Regions from separate parts of the Rhizobium sp. N621 genome, predicted to be linked through region 1. Evidence: predicted binding sites of a transcription regulator. Region 1 holds the regulator's gene; each other region holds the start of a gene.
The links. The regulator HrcA, encoded in region 1, represses chaperone genes, less so after heat shock. The targets are predictions, from matches to a motif close to GTTAGCACTCNCNNNNNGNGAGTGCTAAC.
Positions count from the first base shown of each region.

Region 1 (5,179 bases):
TGGCATCCGAATATGAAGCCTATCGGCGCAAGACGGGCTTGCTGACGCCGTGGTTTGATTGGCGATAATGTCGCGACATCCGTCCCGACCGCAGCGAAAACGAATAGAGCGACCGTGCACCGCAAGCAGTGAAACGTAGCAGACGGTCTTGACGGTCAGTGCAGGCTGACCGTCTTCAATTCGTCCTCGGCCGCTTTGAAGAAGGTGCTGGAACGGTTGTCCGTCAGCAGAATCGGCGTGCCGTCGGCGCCGAAGAGTGCCCAGAGATCGACGTTCGGATCGATATCCGGCGCCTCTGGAAAGCACTTGGCGACCTCTTCGGTGCGCATCTTTCTGATGTAGGCGACCTCGCCGTTGCCGATGTGGGCAAGCTCGGATTTGGTCAAGTGAGACGTGGCTTCTTTCATCAACATTCCTGTTCCTCCGGAAGAAGGGACCAACGGTTTTGGAAACCGTTGTGCTACTGTGAGACCGAAATGTTAATTTTCTTGACCATGCGGGCGGGTTCGGGTCGAATTAGATCGACGGAGAGCAGACCGTTTTTCAGGCCGGCGCCAAGGACCTGCATGCCGTCGGCCAGCACGAAGGTGCGCTGGAACTGGCGAGCGGCGATGCCGCGATAAAGATAATCCCGCTCGCCCTGCTCCACCTGGCGGCCGCGGATGACAAGCTGATTCTCCTCGGTGGAGACATCAAGCTCCTCCTCGCTGAAACCGGCAACGGCAAGGGTGATGCGCAGACGCTCGGGCGCGCCGCTGTCGGCGGCGATACGTTCGATATTGTAAGGCGGGTATCCGTCGCTCGCCTTGGAAATGCGCTCCAGCGTCTTTTCCATAGCGTCGAAGCCCAGAAGCAAAGGGCTGGCGAAAGGGGTAATGCGGCTCATCTCTTTTCAAGTCCTTGATGCAAGCGACCATCCCGGACCTAAAAGTGCAGCATCCGGATGCCGCTAATATGGGGGCATGATCACGGCGCTGCAAGGCGCGCGCGATCCTCCGCGATTTAAACATCTGTCAATTTCGAACGGCGGCGCCTGCCTCCTTGCTTGACAAAGGACCTGCTGCCTCGCATCAAAACATGCCCGCGCGGAATGTGCCGATTTGTGACGGGAAATGAAGAGATGGTGTCTGCCGGGATAAGCGGCATGCCGAGAACGGGACGATTGAAATGGCAAGCGCGAGAAAGATCATCATCGACACCGATCCCGGCCAGGATGACGCGGCCGCCATCATGCTGGCTTTCGGCAGCCCCGATGAGCTCGAGGTGCTGGGGATCACGACGGTCGCCGGCAACGTGCCGCTGTCATTCACCAGCCGCAACGCGCGCATCGTCTGCGAGCTCTGCGGCCGCACGGATGTGAAGGTTTTCGCCGGCGCCGACAAGCCGATCGCCCGCAAGCTGGTGACGGCAGAACATGTCCACGGCAAGACCGGCCTCGACGGCCCTGTTCTGCCCGAACCGACGATGGCGCTGCAACCCGGCCATTCCGTCGATTTCATCATCGAGACGCTGCGCCGCGAGCCGGAAGGCACGGTGACGCTCTGCACGCTCGGGCCGCTCACCAATATCGGCATGGCCTTCCAGAAGGCGCCCGACATCATTCCGCGCATTCGCGAGCTGGTGATGATGGGCGGCGGCTTCTTCGAGGGCGGCAATATTACGCCGGCCGCCGAATTCAACGTCTATGTCGATCCCGAGGCGGCCGACATCGTTTTCCGCTCGGGCGTTCCGATCGTGATGATGCCGCTCGACGTGACGCACCAGCTGCTGACCCGCAAGGACCGGGTCAAGCGCATGGCCGTGATCGGCACGGCGCCGGCAAAGGCCATGGTCGAAATGTTGGAATTCTTCGAGCGCTTCGACATCGAAAAATACGGTTCCGACGGCGGGCCGCTGCACGACCCGACGGTTGTCGCCTATCTGCTGAAACCAGAGCTTTTTCAGGGCCGCGACTGCAATGTCGAAATCGAGGTCCAGTCCGAACTCACCGTCGGGATGACCGTCGTCGACTGGTGGCATGTGACCGAGCGCAAGCGCAATGCCAAGGTCATGCGCACCGTCGATGCGGACGGCTTCTTCGATCTGCTGATCGAACGCTTCGCCCGCATCTGAATTTTCTTCCTTCTCCGAGGCGGAGAAGGAAAACGACCTCAGGCGTCCTTCTCGTCGAAGACGGAATTGATTTCGGCCTCGACCGGCTTCGGGCCGCCCTTGGCAACGCCGACCATGGCCGGGCGCAGGACGCGTTCGCCGATGGTGAAGCCGGCCTGCACGACCTGGACGACGGTATTGTTCGGCACTTCGGAGTTCGGCACCTCGAACATCGCCTGATGGAAATTCGGATCGAATTTCTGGCCAACCGGCTCCAGCTTGCGAACGCCGTGGCGCTCCAGCGCCGAGAGCATCGAGCGCTCGGTCATCTCCACACCTTCGATCAGCGTGGTGAGGCCGGCATCGGCCGTGGCCTTGGTCTCCGGAGAGATGGCGTCCAGCGCCCGGCGCAAATTGTCCGAGACGGCGAGCATGTCCCGGGCGAAACCGGCGACGGAATAGGATTTCGCATCCTTGACCTCGCGCTCGGTGCGGCGGCGCAGATTATCCATCTCGGCGGCAAGGCGCAGATAGCGGTCACGCAGCTCGGCATTCTCGGCCTTCAGGAGGTCGAGCGGATCCGGCTGGTTTGCCTCCTCCTGCCCGACAGTGGCAGTCTCGACGTTGACGGCAGCGTCGGCTGCGGCGTTGGCCGCAGTTGCGTCAGGTCCGTTTTTCGTCGTTTCATCGGTCATGACGGTCTCCGGTTGGTATTTTCAGATGCGCCCGATATCGAGGTTTGACCGGAAAAAATCAAGTCTGCGTGACGAAGAAGCGAAAATTCCGCGGCTTCGTCAGTGATGACATCAAAGCGGATTGCGCGACAGGCGGGAGACGAGCTGGGCGGTATAATCCACCATCGGCACGATACGGGAATAATTGAGCCGCGTCGGGCCGATGACGCCAACGGCGCCGACGATCCGGTCGTCGTCGTCGCGATAGGGCGCGACGATGAGCGACGAGCCGGACAGCGAGAAGAGCTTGTTTTCCGAGCCGATGAAGATGCGCACGCCCGAACCGCTTTCGGCGAGGTTGAGAAGCTCGATCAGGCTGTCCTTCTTTTCGAGATCGTCGAACAGCATGCGCAGCCGGTCGAGATCTTCGGCGCCGGCGAGGCCTTCGAGCAGGTTGGCGCGGCCGCGGATGATCAGCTGAGCAGGCTTTCCCTCGTCCGGGCTGCCGGCCCAGACGGCGATGCCGCGCTCGACAAGATCGCGCGAGAGCGCATCGAGTTCGTGACGGACATCATCCTTCAGCCGGCTTAACTGTTTGCGCAGCTCCGGCAGCGTCTGGCCGGACATGTGCGCATTGAGGAAATTCGCCGCCTCCGTCAGCTGCGAGGAGGTGACGCCCGCCGGCAGTTCGATGATGCGGTTTTCCACCTGGTCATGATCGCCGACGAGCACAGCGAGCGCCTTTGTCGGTTCAAGCCGGATGAACTCGACATGTTTCAGCACCGGATCGCTTTTCGAGGTGATGACGAGGCCGGCCCCGCGCGAGATGCCCGAAAGCATGCGGCTGGCTTCGTTCATCATCGATTCCACCGGATTGCCGCCGCTTTCGGCCCGCACCTGGCGATCGATATTGGCGCGCTCCTCGGCGGAGAGATCGCCGATCTGCATGAATGCATCGACGAAGAAGCGCAGCCCGATCTGGGTCGGCAACCGGCCGGCGCTGACATGCGGGGAATAGATGAGACCGAGCTCTTCGAGATCGCTCATGACGTTGCGCACCGAGGCCGGCGACAGCGACATCGGCAGCAGGCGCGACAGATTGCGCGAGCCGAGCGGCTCGCCGCTTTCGAGATAACCTTCGACGATGCGGCGAAAAATTTCCCTGGAGCGCTCGTCCAGTGCAGCAACGGCATCCGAAACCGACGTCGACCTGATGCCCATGAACCTTTTCAAACCCGCGCTGATGATGCTCCCGAAAATATAGTCAAACTCGCACCCGTGGCAAAAGGGAATTTGCAAATGGGCGCCGCCAATCGTAGAAGCGGTCAACAACTCCAGGAGATGAGAATGCGGCCTTCAGGCAGAAAAACCGACCAGATGCGCAAGGTCTCGTTCGAGCGCAATTTTTCCAAGCATGCGGAAGGCTCCTGCCTGGTGAAATTCGGCGATACGCACGTGCTTTGCACCGCAAGCCTCGAGGAAAAGACGCCGCCGTGGCTGCGCAACACCGGCAAGGGCTGGGTCACGGCCGAATACGGCATGCTGCCGCGGGCGACCGGCGAGCGAATGAAGCGCGAGGCCGCCGCCGGCAAGCAGGGCGGCCGCACCCAGGAAATCCAACGGCTGATCGGCCGGTCGCTGCGCGCCGTCGTCGACCTGCAGGCGCTCGGCGAAAAGCAGATCACGCTCGATTGCGACGTCATCCAGGCCGATGGCGGCACACGGACGGCCTCCATCACCGGCGGCTGGATCGCGCTTTACGACTGCCTGAAATGGATGGAAAGCCGCAACATGATCAAGGTCGACCGGGTCCTGAAGGATCACGTCGCAGCCATCTCCTGCGGCGTTTTCGCCAGCCAGCCGGTCATCGACCTCGATTATCTCGAGGATTCCTCGGCCGAGACCGATGCGAACTTCGTCATGACCGGCGCCGGCGGCATCGTCGAGATCCAGGGAACTGCCGAAGGCACGCCGTTCAGCGAAGAGGAATTCAGTTCGCTGATGCGGCTTGCCAAGAATGGCATCGGCGAACTCGTCGCCCTGCAGAAAGAGGCGATTGCGGGATGAACGCCATGCTGGAAGGCATGTTGGAAACCGCGCTCTATGCGCGCGATCTCGATCAGGCCGAGACGTTCTACGAGGGCGTTCTCGGGCTTGAAAAGATCACCCGCGCCGGCAACCGGCATGTCTTCTTCCGCTGTGGGCCAGGCGTTCTCCTCATCTTCAACCCCGAGGAAACGATAAAGCCGCCAGCACCCGACGCGCTGCAGGTGCCGCCACACGGCACGACCGGGCAAGGCCATGCCTGTTTCCGGGTATCTGGCCGCAACATAGATGCGATGGCCGAACAGCTGAAAGCAGCTGGCGTTGCGATCGAATCCGAGGTGCACTGGCCAAATGGCGGCCGCTCGATC
Region 1 is NZ_CP013495.1:402,637-407,815, reverse strand. Features, by position in the region: gene AMK00_RS02020 (methyltransferase family protein) at 1-68, shown strand, start outside; gene AMK00_RS02015 (DUF1150 family protein) at 156-413, opposite strand; gene AMK00_RS02010 (Hsp20 family protein) at 461-886, opposite strand; gene AMK00_RS02005 (nucleoside hydrolase) at 1,168-2,112, shown strand; gene grpE (nucleotide exchange factor GrpE) at 2,151-2,786, opposite strand; gene hrcA (heat-inducible transcriptional repressor HrcA) at 2,898-3,986, opposite strand; gene rph (ribonuclease PH) at 4,113-4,832, shown strand; gene AMK00_RS01985 (VOC family protein) at 4,829-5,179, shown strand, end outside.

Region 2 (5,179 bases), 890 kb from region 1:
ATCGACATCCGCAACGGCCCGCCGGCCAAGGCCATCATCTCGGCCGCAGAAAGCCACGGCGCCGACCTCATCATCCTCGCCTCGCACGTCCCGGATTTTTCCAACTACTTTATCGGCGCCACGGCCGACCGCGTCGTGCGGCACGCCAAGTGCTCCGTGCTGGTCGAGCGGCAGAAGATCTGAATCTGTGCCGCCGTCGAGGGGGCGGGGCCTGTGCGGTCTGTCACGAAGATTTACTGCCCGCACGATGCGCCGCAGTTGCGCCCCCGCCGGTTCGGTGCGACCATCGCGATCGGGTACGAAACGGGTTGGCGTGCATGGCCGAGTTCAACGGTATTCGCTGGGCTTACGACAGATATGAGCTGATCGCCGACGGCATCGTCCACGGCGTCGGTCTCGTGCTGGCGCTGATCGGCGCCACTGCTCTGATCTTCTACGCCACCGTCTGGAGCTCCCACGGGGCGCTCGCCGCCGCCTGGATCTATGGCGTCGGACTGGTGCTGACGCTTGCCATCTCCTTTTCTTACAATGTCTGGCCGGTCTCGCGCACCAAATGGTTCCTGCGCCGCTTCGATCATTCGGCGATCTTCATCCTGATCGCCGCCACCTATACGCCATTCCTAGAACGCGGCGCCGACGATCCGCTGATCTCCTTCATGCTGGTGGCGATATGGCTGTTCGCTGCCGTCGGCATCGTCCTGAAATGCGCCTTTCCAGGGCGATACGACCGTCTCGCCATCCTGCTTTACCTCGCCATGGGCTGGAGCGGCGTGCTCGTGGCGGGGCCTGTCGCCGCGCGCATTCCCTCCGCTTCGATGCTGCTGATCGTCATCGGCGGCGTCATCTATTCGCTCGGCGTCATCTTCCATGTCTGGGAGAAACTGCGTTTCCAGAACGCCATCTGGCACGGTTTCGTCGTCATCGCCGCGGCCGTGCATTATTCGGCCGTTTTCACCTGTTTCAGCCTGCCGATGCCAGAGTTCTGAGCTGCCGCCCGCCCGAGGCGTCCCGCAAGCCTTTCTCTGCTGTATCAGCAGTTTACATCTTTTGAACCGCGGCGTATGCCAACCCGCGCAGTCAATCCGAACCGGGCCATCATGACAGACGCCATCCTTCTCCGCGACGCCACCGAAGCCGATCTTCCCGCCATCCGGGATATCTACAATCATGCCGTCGAGCACACGACGGCGATCTGGAACGAAACGCTCGTCGATCTCGAAAACCGACGGGAATGGCTGAGTGCGCGCAAGGGCCGCGGCTTTCCGGTCATTGTCGCCGAGATGTCGGGCAAGGTGGCGGGCTACGCCTCCTATGGCGACTGGCGCGCCTTCGAGGGCTATCGCCACACGGTCGAACATTCCGTCTATGTCGACAAGGATCATCGCGGCGCCGGCATCGGCGAGGCCCTGATGCGCGAATTGATCGCGCGTGCGGCGGCCGCCAATATCCATGTGATGATCGCCGGCATCGAGGCCGACAACGCTGCTTCGATCCGGCTGCACGAAAAGCTCGGCTTCCGCATCGCCGGCAGATTTTCCGAGGTCGGCACCAAGTTCGGCCGCTGGCTGGATCTGACCTGCATGGAACTCCGTCTGCCCGGCGAGGCCGATTGACCTGCCTGCTCGGGCAAGGCCGACGGCCTGCCGGGGCAAGGAGGATGAGCGCTCGCCGGACGGAGTGACCCGGCAAATCATTGCCGGAGCGGTCACTATCTTTTTATTGTATTCTGAGCTGTGTAGAAAAGAGAGGCTGCCTGCTTCGCGAGAGGCGGCGTGATAAGCGTCATGGAGATCAACAGTTCAATGGCAATGCATCGATCGCCGCTCGGCCTCCTTGCCCTCATTCTTCTCGCCTCCGCTCCGATCTCCACACGCGCTGCCGACTGCAGCAGCACGGCCTCGCCGAAGCTCGACTGGCAGGAATGCACGAAGAAAAACCTGATGCTGCAGGGCAGTGATCTCCAAGGCGCCAACCTCTTCAGCACCGATTTCTCGCTCACCGATCTCAGCGGTTCGAATTTCAAATCCGCCAATCTGGAAAAGGCGAGCTTGGTGCGTGCCTCGCTTGAGGGGTCACATGCCGAAGGGGCCAACTTCGCCAAAGTGGAGGCCTATCGCGCCAGCTTCGCCAACATTGCCGCCGAAGGCGCTTCCTTTGCCGGCGCCGAGCTGCAGCGGGCCAATTTTGGCGGCGCCCGGCTCTCCGGCGCGAGCTTCGAGAAGGCCGAACTCGGCCGCGCCGATTTCGACAAGGCGGTGCTGACGGGGGTGAAATTCTCTTTCGCCAATCTCTCCCGCGCCGATCTCTCCAGCGCTGTCTTCGAGGGCCCGGCAACGTTCGAGCGCGCCTTCATGTTCTTGACCCGCATCGAAGGCCTTGACCTCTCGGCTGCCGCCGGGCTCGAACAGGCGCAGATCGAGCTGGCCTGCGGCGATGCCTCGACCAAGCTGCCATCCGGCCTCTCGACGCCGGCAACTTGGCCATGCCCTGCCGAGCACGAGTGATTACCCGGGCGACACCGTATGTGTTGAAAAAACGCTATGGCAACTGCGCCCGGCTGGCTTGGGAATGTCGGGTTCGACCTAGTGCAATTTGAACTCGCCCATGACGCGACGCCATTCGTTCGGTCCGATCAGCCGCTGGTGGGTGTAGCGGACAGAATGCAGCGGCCCGTCGAGCGTGGACTGCCAGAAATCCAGGAACTTGTGCATTTCCGGAAAGTCCGGGGCGAGGTCGTAATCCTGCCAGACATAGGTCTGCAGCACGGATTCAAAATCAGGAATGCGATAGAGGATATGGGCGGTGGTCAGTCCATAGCCGTTCAGCTGACGCTCCAGATCTGATGAAAATTGCATGCTTCATCTCCGTTTCATGACGCTCGAAAGGTGGCGCAAAATTTTGCGGCTATCAACGGATTTCCGAACGCGTCCACCCTGTTTATTGTTCCTTTACAGGATGTTAGCAGCCGCTTCGAGTGAGTGCTAATTTTTTTATGGCGCCCCTCTTGAAATGGAAAAAGCGCAAAACCAGATCATTCCGCGCAGAACGCTCGATCGAGGTTTTGCACCCGCCCGGACTGGTCATCCGGTCCGGCCAGGGGAACAACATCATTATTGTTTGTCCATTGGAGGAAAACATGTCGTTCCGACCGCTTCATGATCGCATTCTCGTCCGCCGCGTCGATTCCGAAGAAAAGACCAAGGGCGGCATCATCATTCCCGACACTGCAAAGGAAAAGCCGCAGGAAGGCGAGGTCATTGCCGTCGGCCCCGGTGCCCGCAACGATGCCGGCCAGATCCAGCCGCTCGACGTCAAGGTCGGCGACCGCATCCTGTTCGGCAAGTGGTCTGGCACCGAGATCAAGATCAATGGCGAAGACCTGCTGATCATGAAGGAAAGCGATGTCATGGGCATTATCGAGGCCCGGGCCGCCGAAAAGATCGCCGCCTGAGGCGATTTCCGCGCATTAGTCAAAAAAGCCGCCTATTGAAGGAGTTACAGAATGGCTGCGAAAGAAGTCAAATTTCATAGCGATGCCCGTGAACGCATGCTGCGTGGGGTCGATGTGCTGGCCAATGCGGTGAAAGTAACGCTCGGCCCGAAGGGCCGCAACGTGGTGATCGACAAGTCCTTCGGCGCGCCGCGCATCACCAAGGACGGCGTTTCCGTCGCCAAGGAAATCGAACTTGAAGACAAGTTTGAAAACATGGGCGCCCAGATGCTGCGTGAAGTTGCATCCAAGACGAATGATCTTGCCGGCGACGGTACAACGACGGCGACCGTTCTTGCCCAAGCGATCGTCAAGGAGGGCGCAAAGGCGGTTGCCTCCGGCATGAACCCGATGGATCTGAAGCGCGGTATCGATCTTGCCGTCGACGCTGTCGTCAAGGAGCTGAAGAACAACGCCCGTAAGATTTCCAACAATTCCGAAATTGCCCAGGTCGGTACGATCTCCGCCAATGGTGATTCCGAGATCGGCCGCTACCTCGCGGAAGCCATGGAGAAGGTCGGCAACGAAGGCGTCATCACGGTTGAAGAAGCCAAGACCGCCGAAACCGAACTCGAAGTCGTCGAAGGCATGCAGTTCGACCGCGGTTATCTCAGCCCCTATTTCGTCACCAATCAGGACAAGATGCGGGTCGAGCTCGAGGATCCCTATATCCTCATCCATGAGAAGAAGCTGTCGAACCTGCAGTCGATGCTGCCGGTTCTCGAAGCCGTCGTTCAATCCGGCAAGCCGCTCCTCATCATCGCTGAAGATGTCGAAGGCGAAGCCCTTGCAACGCTCGTCGTCAACAAGCTGCGTGGCGGCTTGAAGATCGCTGCCGTCAAGGCCCCTGGCTTCGGCGACCGCCGCAAGGCCATGCTCGAAGACATCGCCATCCTGACGGGCGGCACCGTGATCTCCGAAGACCTCGGCATCAAGCTCGAGAATGTGACGCTCAATATGCTCGGCCGCGCCAAGAAGGTGGCGATCGAGAAGGAAAACACCACCATCATCGACGGTGCCGGTTCGAAGGCGGAACTTGACGGTCGCACCGCTCAGATCCGCGCCCAGATCGAAGAGACCACCTCCGACTACGATCGCGAGAAGCTGCAGGAACGTCTTGCTAAGCTCGCCGGCGGCGTTGCCGTCATCCGCGTCGGCGGCTCGACCGAAGTCGAGGTGAAGGAAAAGAAGGATCGCGTTGACGACGCGCTGCATGCAACAAGGGCAGCGGTCGAGGAAGGCATCCTGCCAGGTGGCGGCGTGGCGCTGCTGCGCGCGGTCAAGGCCCTCAACGCGATCAAGACTGCCAATGACGACCAGCGGGTCGGCGTTGACATCGTTCGCCGGGCGATCGAGGCACCGGTTCGCCAGATCGCCGAAAACGCCGGTGCGGAAGGCTCCATCATCGTCGGCAAGCTGCGCGAGAAGAGCGAATTCTCCTATGGCTGGAACGCTCAGACCGGCGAATATGGCGATCTCTACGCGCAGGGCGTCATCGATCCGGCAAAGGTCGTTCGCACCGCACTGCAGGACGCAGCTTCGGTTGCCGGCCTGCTGGTGACGACAGAGGCGATGATCGCCGAGAAGCCGAAGAAGGAAGCTGCTCCGGCCATGCCGGCCGGCGCCGGCATGGACTTCTAAGCGATCGCTCGGCCCGCTCTGCCATCGGGGCGGGCCGTTCTACGCACT
Region 2 is NZ_CP013495.1:1,294,976-1,300,154, forward strand. Features, by position in the region: gene AMK00_RS06345 (universal stress protein) at 1-183, shown strand, start outside; gene trhA (PAQR family membrane homeostasis protein TrhA) at 318-986, shown strand; gene AMK00_RS06355 (GNAT family N-acetyltransferase) at 1,062-1,613, shown strand; gene AMK00_RS06360 (pentapeptide repeat-containing protein) at 1,803-2,504, shown strand; gene AMK00_RS06365 (usg protein) at 2,583-2,855, opposite strand; gene groES (co-chaperone GroES) at 3,137-3,451, shown strand; gene groL (chaperonin GroEL) at 3,503-5,131, shown strand.
Region 2: groES (co-chaperone GroES) is a predicted target of HrcA. The motif match lies at 2,958-2,986, and genes of this name have one in related genera.

Region 3 (5,179 bases), 460 kb from region 1:
GAGGCCGTGCAGCATCGCGCTCCATTTGCCGAGACGGATCAGGCCGCTCGAAAAATCTCCGGTCCAGCTTTCGGAAACCGACAACTGCGCCAGCATCTGGTGATTTTGATGGTTGTCGTTCAGCGAGCCAGTCATCAAGGGCACGGCTGCATTGGCTTTGGCGATCTTAAACAAGGCGTTCCCCAGTTCGGATGCGGCTCCTCCGCCGCACGCACGTCAAACACAAGAAACAGGATCATGTAGCAGCGGACATTATGTCCGCGCCGGCATTCGCCGCTCATCGCCACAGCCATCGGGCTTCCGAAACGGAACCTTCAAACCGAACGTTCTGGCGTCGCTTTTTCGCGCTCCGGCCTCGTTTGAGGCGAAAATTATCGCCGGGGCGCACGTCAATTGCTGCGCGGATTTATAGGAGCTTTTAAACAAACGGCAACGCCTTTTTCAGAGACGGTGCGGCGGCTATTTTCTAGAGGCTCCCGCATTCCCCCGGCCGGTTTCGTCAGAAAAGTAGCAAAAATTGCTGTTTTTGGCACTTTAAAGCGTTTTCACCCGATGGCGCACAGCAGACGACGGCAAGATACCGACCTCCTCCTCCCGTTTCGTGGGATCGAAAATAAGCGGTGACGCAAGCCTGACGAAAGCTTCGAGGTCGGCTGACGCGCTGCACGGCATAAAATAATGCGCAACGGATCGAATCGCCGCGGCCAAAAGAAAAGGGCGACCCGAGGGCCGCCCTTCCTGTCCAGTTTCATGGATGATGTGCGAAAGGCCTTTGGCCTATCACATCATGTCCATTCCACCCATGCCGCCCATGCCGCCCGGCATAGCCGGAGCGTCCTTCTTCGGCAGCTCGGCGATCATGGCTTCGGTGGTGATCAGCAGCGATGCGACGGAAGCCGCGTCCTGCAGGGCGGTGCGAACGACCTTGACCGGGTCGATGATGCCCATGCCGATCATGTCGCCATATTCGCCGGTCTGGGCGTTGTAGCCGTAGTTGTCCTGATCCTTGTCGAGGATCTTGCCGACGACGATCGAAGCTTCGTCACCAGCATTCTCGGCGATCTGGCGGGCCGGAGCCTGCAGAGCGCGGCGAACGATGTTGATGCCGGCTTCCTGGTCGTCGTTGACACCCTTGGAGGTGATCTTGACGGAAGAACGCAGCAGGGCAACGCCGCCGCCCGGTACGATGCCTTCCTGAACGGCAGCGCGCGTCGCGTTGAGGGCGTCGTCGATGCGGTCCTTCTTTTCCTTCACTTCGACTTCGGTCGAACCGCCGACGCGGATGACGGCAACGCCGCCGGCGAGCTTGGCAAGGCGTTCCTGCAGCTTTTCGCGGTCGTAGTCGGAGGTGGTTTCTTCGATCTGGGCCTTGATCTGGGCAACACGGCCTTCGATGTCGGACTTGGCGCCCGAACCGTCGACGATCGTGGTGTTTTCCTTGGAGATCGAAACCTTCTTGGCACGGCCGAGCATGTCGAGCGTGACGCTCTCGAGCTTGATGCCGAGGTCTTCGGAGATCACGGTGCCGCCGGTCAGGATGGCGATGTCTTCGAGCATGGCCTTGCGGCGATCGCCGAAGCCAGGGGCCTTGACGGCAGCGATCTTCAGGCCGCCGCGCAGCTTGTTGACGACGAGCGTTGCAAGGGCTTCGCCTTCGACGTCTTCAGCGATGATGAGGAGCGGCTTGCCGGTCTGGACGACGGCTTCGAGAACCGGGAGCATCGACTGCAGGTTCGAGAGCTTCTTTTCGTGGAGGAGAATGAAGACGTCTTCGAGGTCGGCGACCATCTTTTCCGGGTTGGTGACGAAGTAGGGGCTGAGGTAGCCGCGGTCGAACTGCATGCCTTCGACGACTTCGAGTTCGGTCTCGGCGGTCTTGGCTTCTTCAACCGTGATGACGCCTTCGTTGCCGACCTTCTGCATGGCTTCAGCAATGTCGAGGCCAACCTGGCGCTCGCCGTTTGCGGAGATCGTGCCGACCTGAGCGACTTCTTCCGAGGTGTTGATCTTCTTGGCCTTGGCCTGGAGATCCTTGACGACTTCGGCGACGGCGAGATCGATGCCGCGCTTCAGGTCCATCGGGTTCATGCCGGCGGCAACGGCCTTCGCGCCTTCGCGAACGATCGCCTGGGCAAGAACGGTTGCAGTGGTCGTGCCGTCGCCGGCGATGTCGTTGGTCTTCGAAGCAACTTCGCGGACCATCTGGGCGCCCATGTTTTCGAACTTGTCTTCGAGTTCGATTTCCTTGGCGACCGAAACGCCGTCCTTAGTGATGCGCGGCGCGCCGAAGGACTTGTCGATAATGACGTTACGACCCTTCGGGCCGAGCGTGACCTTGACTGCGTCGGCGAGAATGTCGACGCCGCGCAGCATCTTTTCGCGCGCGGTGCGGCCAAACTTGATTTCTTTAGCTGCCATGTTTGTGACTCCTGAATTCGATTTGTTCGGGCAAAAGCCCGTCAGTCATTTCGGGAAAGCGGATCGGCAATCAGCCGATGATGCCCATGATGTCGGCTTCCTTCATGATCAGAAGGTCTTCGCCGTTGATCTTGACTTCGGTGCCGGACCACTTGCCGAACAGCACGCGGTCGCCAGCCTTGACGTCGAGAGCGACGACCTTGCCGGACTCGTCACGAGCGCCGGAACCGACGGCGACGATTTCGCCTTCCTGCGGCTTTTCCTTGGCGGTGTCGGGAATGATAATCCCGCCCTTGGTCTTCTCTTCGGACTCGACGCGACGAACGACGACGCGGTCGTGAAGCGGACGGAAATTGGTGCTTGCCATTGTCTAATCCCTCGATCGAATGACATTCGCGGACCGGAGCGGTCCACATGGATAAGTGTTAGCACTCCTCTAAGGTGAGTGCTAGCGCTCGAGCATTTAGGGATGGCTCCGAGAGGAGTCAATGAGAGCAATCACGAATTTTTGTGCCGGAATTGTGAAGAGGCGGCGAATTATCGGAGATTGCCGTTGAAATGTTCTCTAACCGTTGCGTTTGGCAACGTCGCCGGACCTTGCCGTCCGCTCTCACGGGATTGCCGGCGATCTTGTGTGTGAAGAAAATGCCTTGCCATCGCCTTGCGCCTTTGCAATGTCACCGGTGACTGAAGCAAATCGGGAAATCGGAATGGCCAGGCGGATAGAAAACTTCTCGCAGATATCAGCTCACTATGATGTGGTGCTCTGCGACGTCTGGGGCGTGGTTCACAACGGCGTCGATCCGTTTCCAAAGGCTGCAGCCGCCCTTCAAGCCGCGCGTGAGAGCGGCCTTGCCGTCGTCCTCATTACCAATTCGCCGCGTCTTTCCTGGCAGGTGGTCGAGCAGTTGCGCCATATCGGCGTTCCCGACGGCGCCTATGATCGAATTGTCACCTCGGGCGATGTCACCCGCGGGCTGATTTCTGAGGGGCCGAAGACGGTTTTTCTGCTTGGCCCCGAGCGCGACAAGGCGCTTCTCGAAGGCATTGGCGTCGAGCGTCGGCCGGCGGGCGAAGCGCAATCGCTCGTCTGCACCGGCTTTTTCGACGACGAGACTGAGAAGCCCGAGGATTACACCGACATGCTTCTGGATTTCCAGGCGCGCGACGTGCCGATGATCTGCGCCAATCCCGACCTCGTCGTCGAGCGCGGCCATCGCATCATCCCGTGCGCCGGCGCCATGGCCGCCTATTACGAGCAGCTCGGCGGCAAGACCCGCATCGCCGGCAAGCCGCACCGGCCGATCTACGAGGCGACGCTTGCGGCTGCCCGGGAGCTTCGCGGCGATTTCCCCACCGAGCGGGTGCTCGCGATCGGCGACGGCATTCCGACCGATGTACGCGGCGCCTTGAATTTTGGCCTCGATCTTCTCTACATCAGCGGCGGTATCCACGCCAAGGAATACACCTTGAACGGCGAGACCGACGAGGCGATCCTCAATGCCTATCTCGAACGGGAGAAGGCTGCGCCGAAGTGGTGGATGCCGCGCCTTGCATGAAGAGAAGCCAGCCGATGACCGTCTTCCACCGCAATGAAACCCGGGAACCCTTGCCCGCCCATCTGAAGGGCGGGGTGATTGCCATCGGCAATTTCGACGGCGTCCATCGCGGCCATCAGTCGGTGCTGAACCGCGCGCTCGAAATCGCCAAGGCGCGCGGCATTCCTGCCCTGGTGCTGACCTTCGAGCCGCATCCGCGCACGGTGTTCCGGCCGCAGGCGCCGGTCTTCCGCCTGACGCCCGCGCCGCTCAAGGCCCGCATCCTGGAAACGCTTGGTTTCAATGCGGTCATCGAATATCCCTTCGACTACGAATTTTCACAGCGCTCGGCCGACGATTTCATCCATTCGATCCTGAAGGATTGGCTCGGCGCCTCCGAAGTCGTCACGGGCTTCGATTTCCATTTCGGCCGCGGCCGCGAAGGCGGTCCTGCCTTCTTGATGAATGCCGGCCAGACCTATGGTTTCGGCGTCACCCTGATCGATGCCTTCCGCGACGAGAACGCCGACGTCGTCTCTTCGAGCCACATCCGGGCGCTGCTGAAGGACGGCAATGTCAGCGAAGCCGCGGGCATGCTGGGCTACCGCTATACGGCGGAGGCCGAGGTGATCGACGGCGAAAAACTCGGCCGCCAGCTCGGTTTCCCCACCGCCAACATGCGCCTGCCGCCCGAGGCCGAACTTGCCGCCGGCATCTACGCCGTCCGCTTCCGCCGCCAGGACGGAACGCTCCACGATGCGGTGGCCAGCTATGGCCGCCGGCCGACGGTGACGGAAAACGGCGCGCCGCTGCTTGAAACCTATCTCTTCGATTTCAGCGGCGATCTCTACGGCCAGCTCTGCGCCGTCTCCTTCTTCGGCTATATCAGACCCGAGCTGAAATTCGACGGCCTCGATGCGCTCGTCGCCCAAATCAAGCGCGACGAGGAAGAGGCGAGGGCGCTGCTGGCGGGTGTCGTGCCGCTCAGCCCGCTCGATGCGAAACTGTGCTTTTCCTGATGCCGTGGTAAGCGCGGCGTCTTTCAAGCGTAAAAACCTCGGCGCCCGGGGATCGCATTGCAGAATTCTTCTCTTCCTTTTCCGCCGAAAAACGCCTATGAACCGGCCCGATGAGAAAATTTCGGCTGGCGATCAAGATACGAATTATCGGCCCGGCCTTCCGCGCGCGCTAAGCGGCCGGGAGGTCCGGGTTTTCGGCGCTTG
Region 3 is NZ_CP013495.1:863,794-868,972, forward strand. Features, by position in the region: gene AMK00_RS04225 (hypothetical protein) at 1-174, opposite strand, end outside; gene groL (chaperonin GroEL) at 781-2,418, opposite strand; gene groES (co-chaperone GroES) at 2,489-2,785, opposite strand; gene AMK00_RS04240 (TIGR01459 family HAD-type hydrolase) at 3,129-3,977, shown strand; gene AMK00_RS04245 (bifunctional riboflavin kinase/FAD synthetase) at 3,992-4,975, shown strand.
Region 3: groES (co-chaperone GroES) is a predicted target of HrcA. The motif match lies at 2,843-2,871, and genes of this name have one in related genera.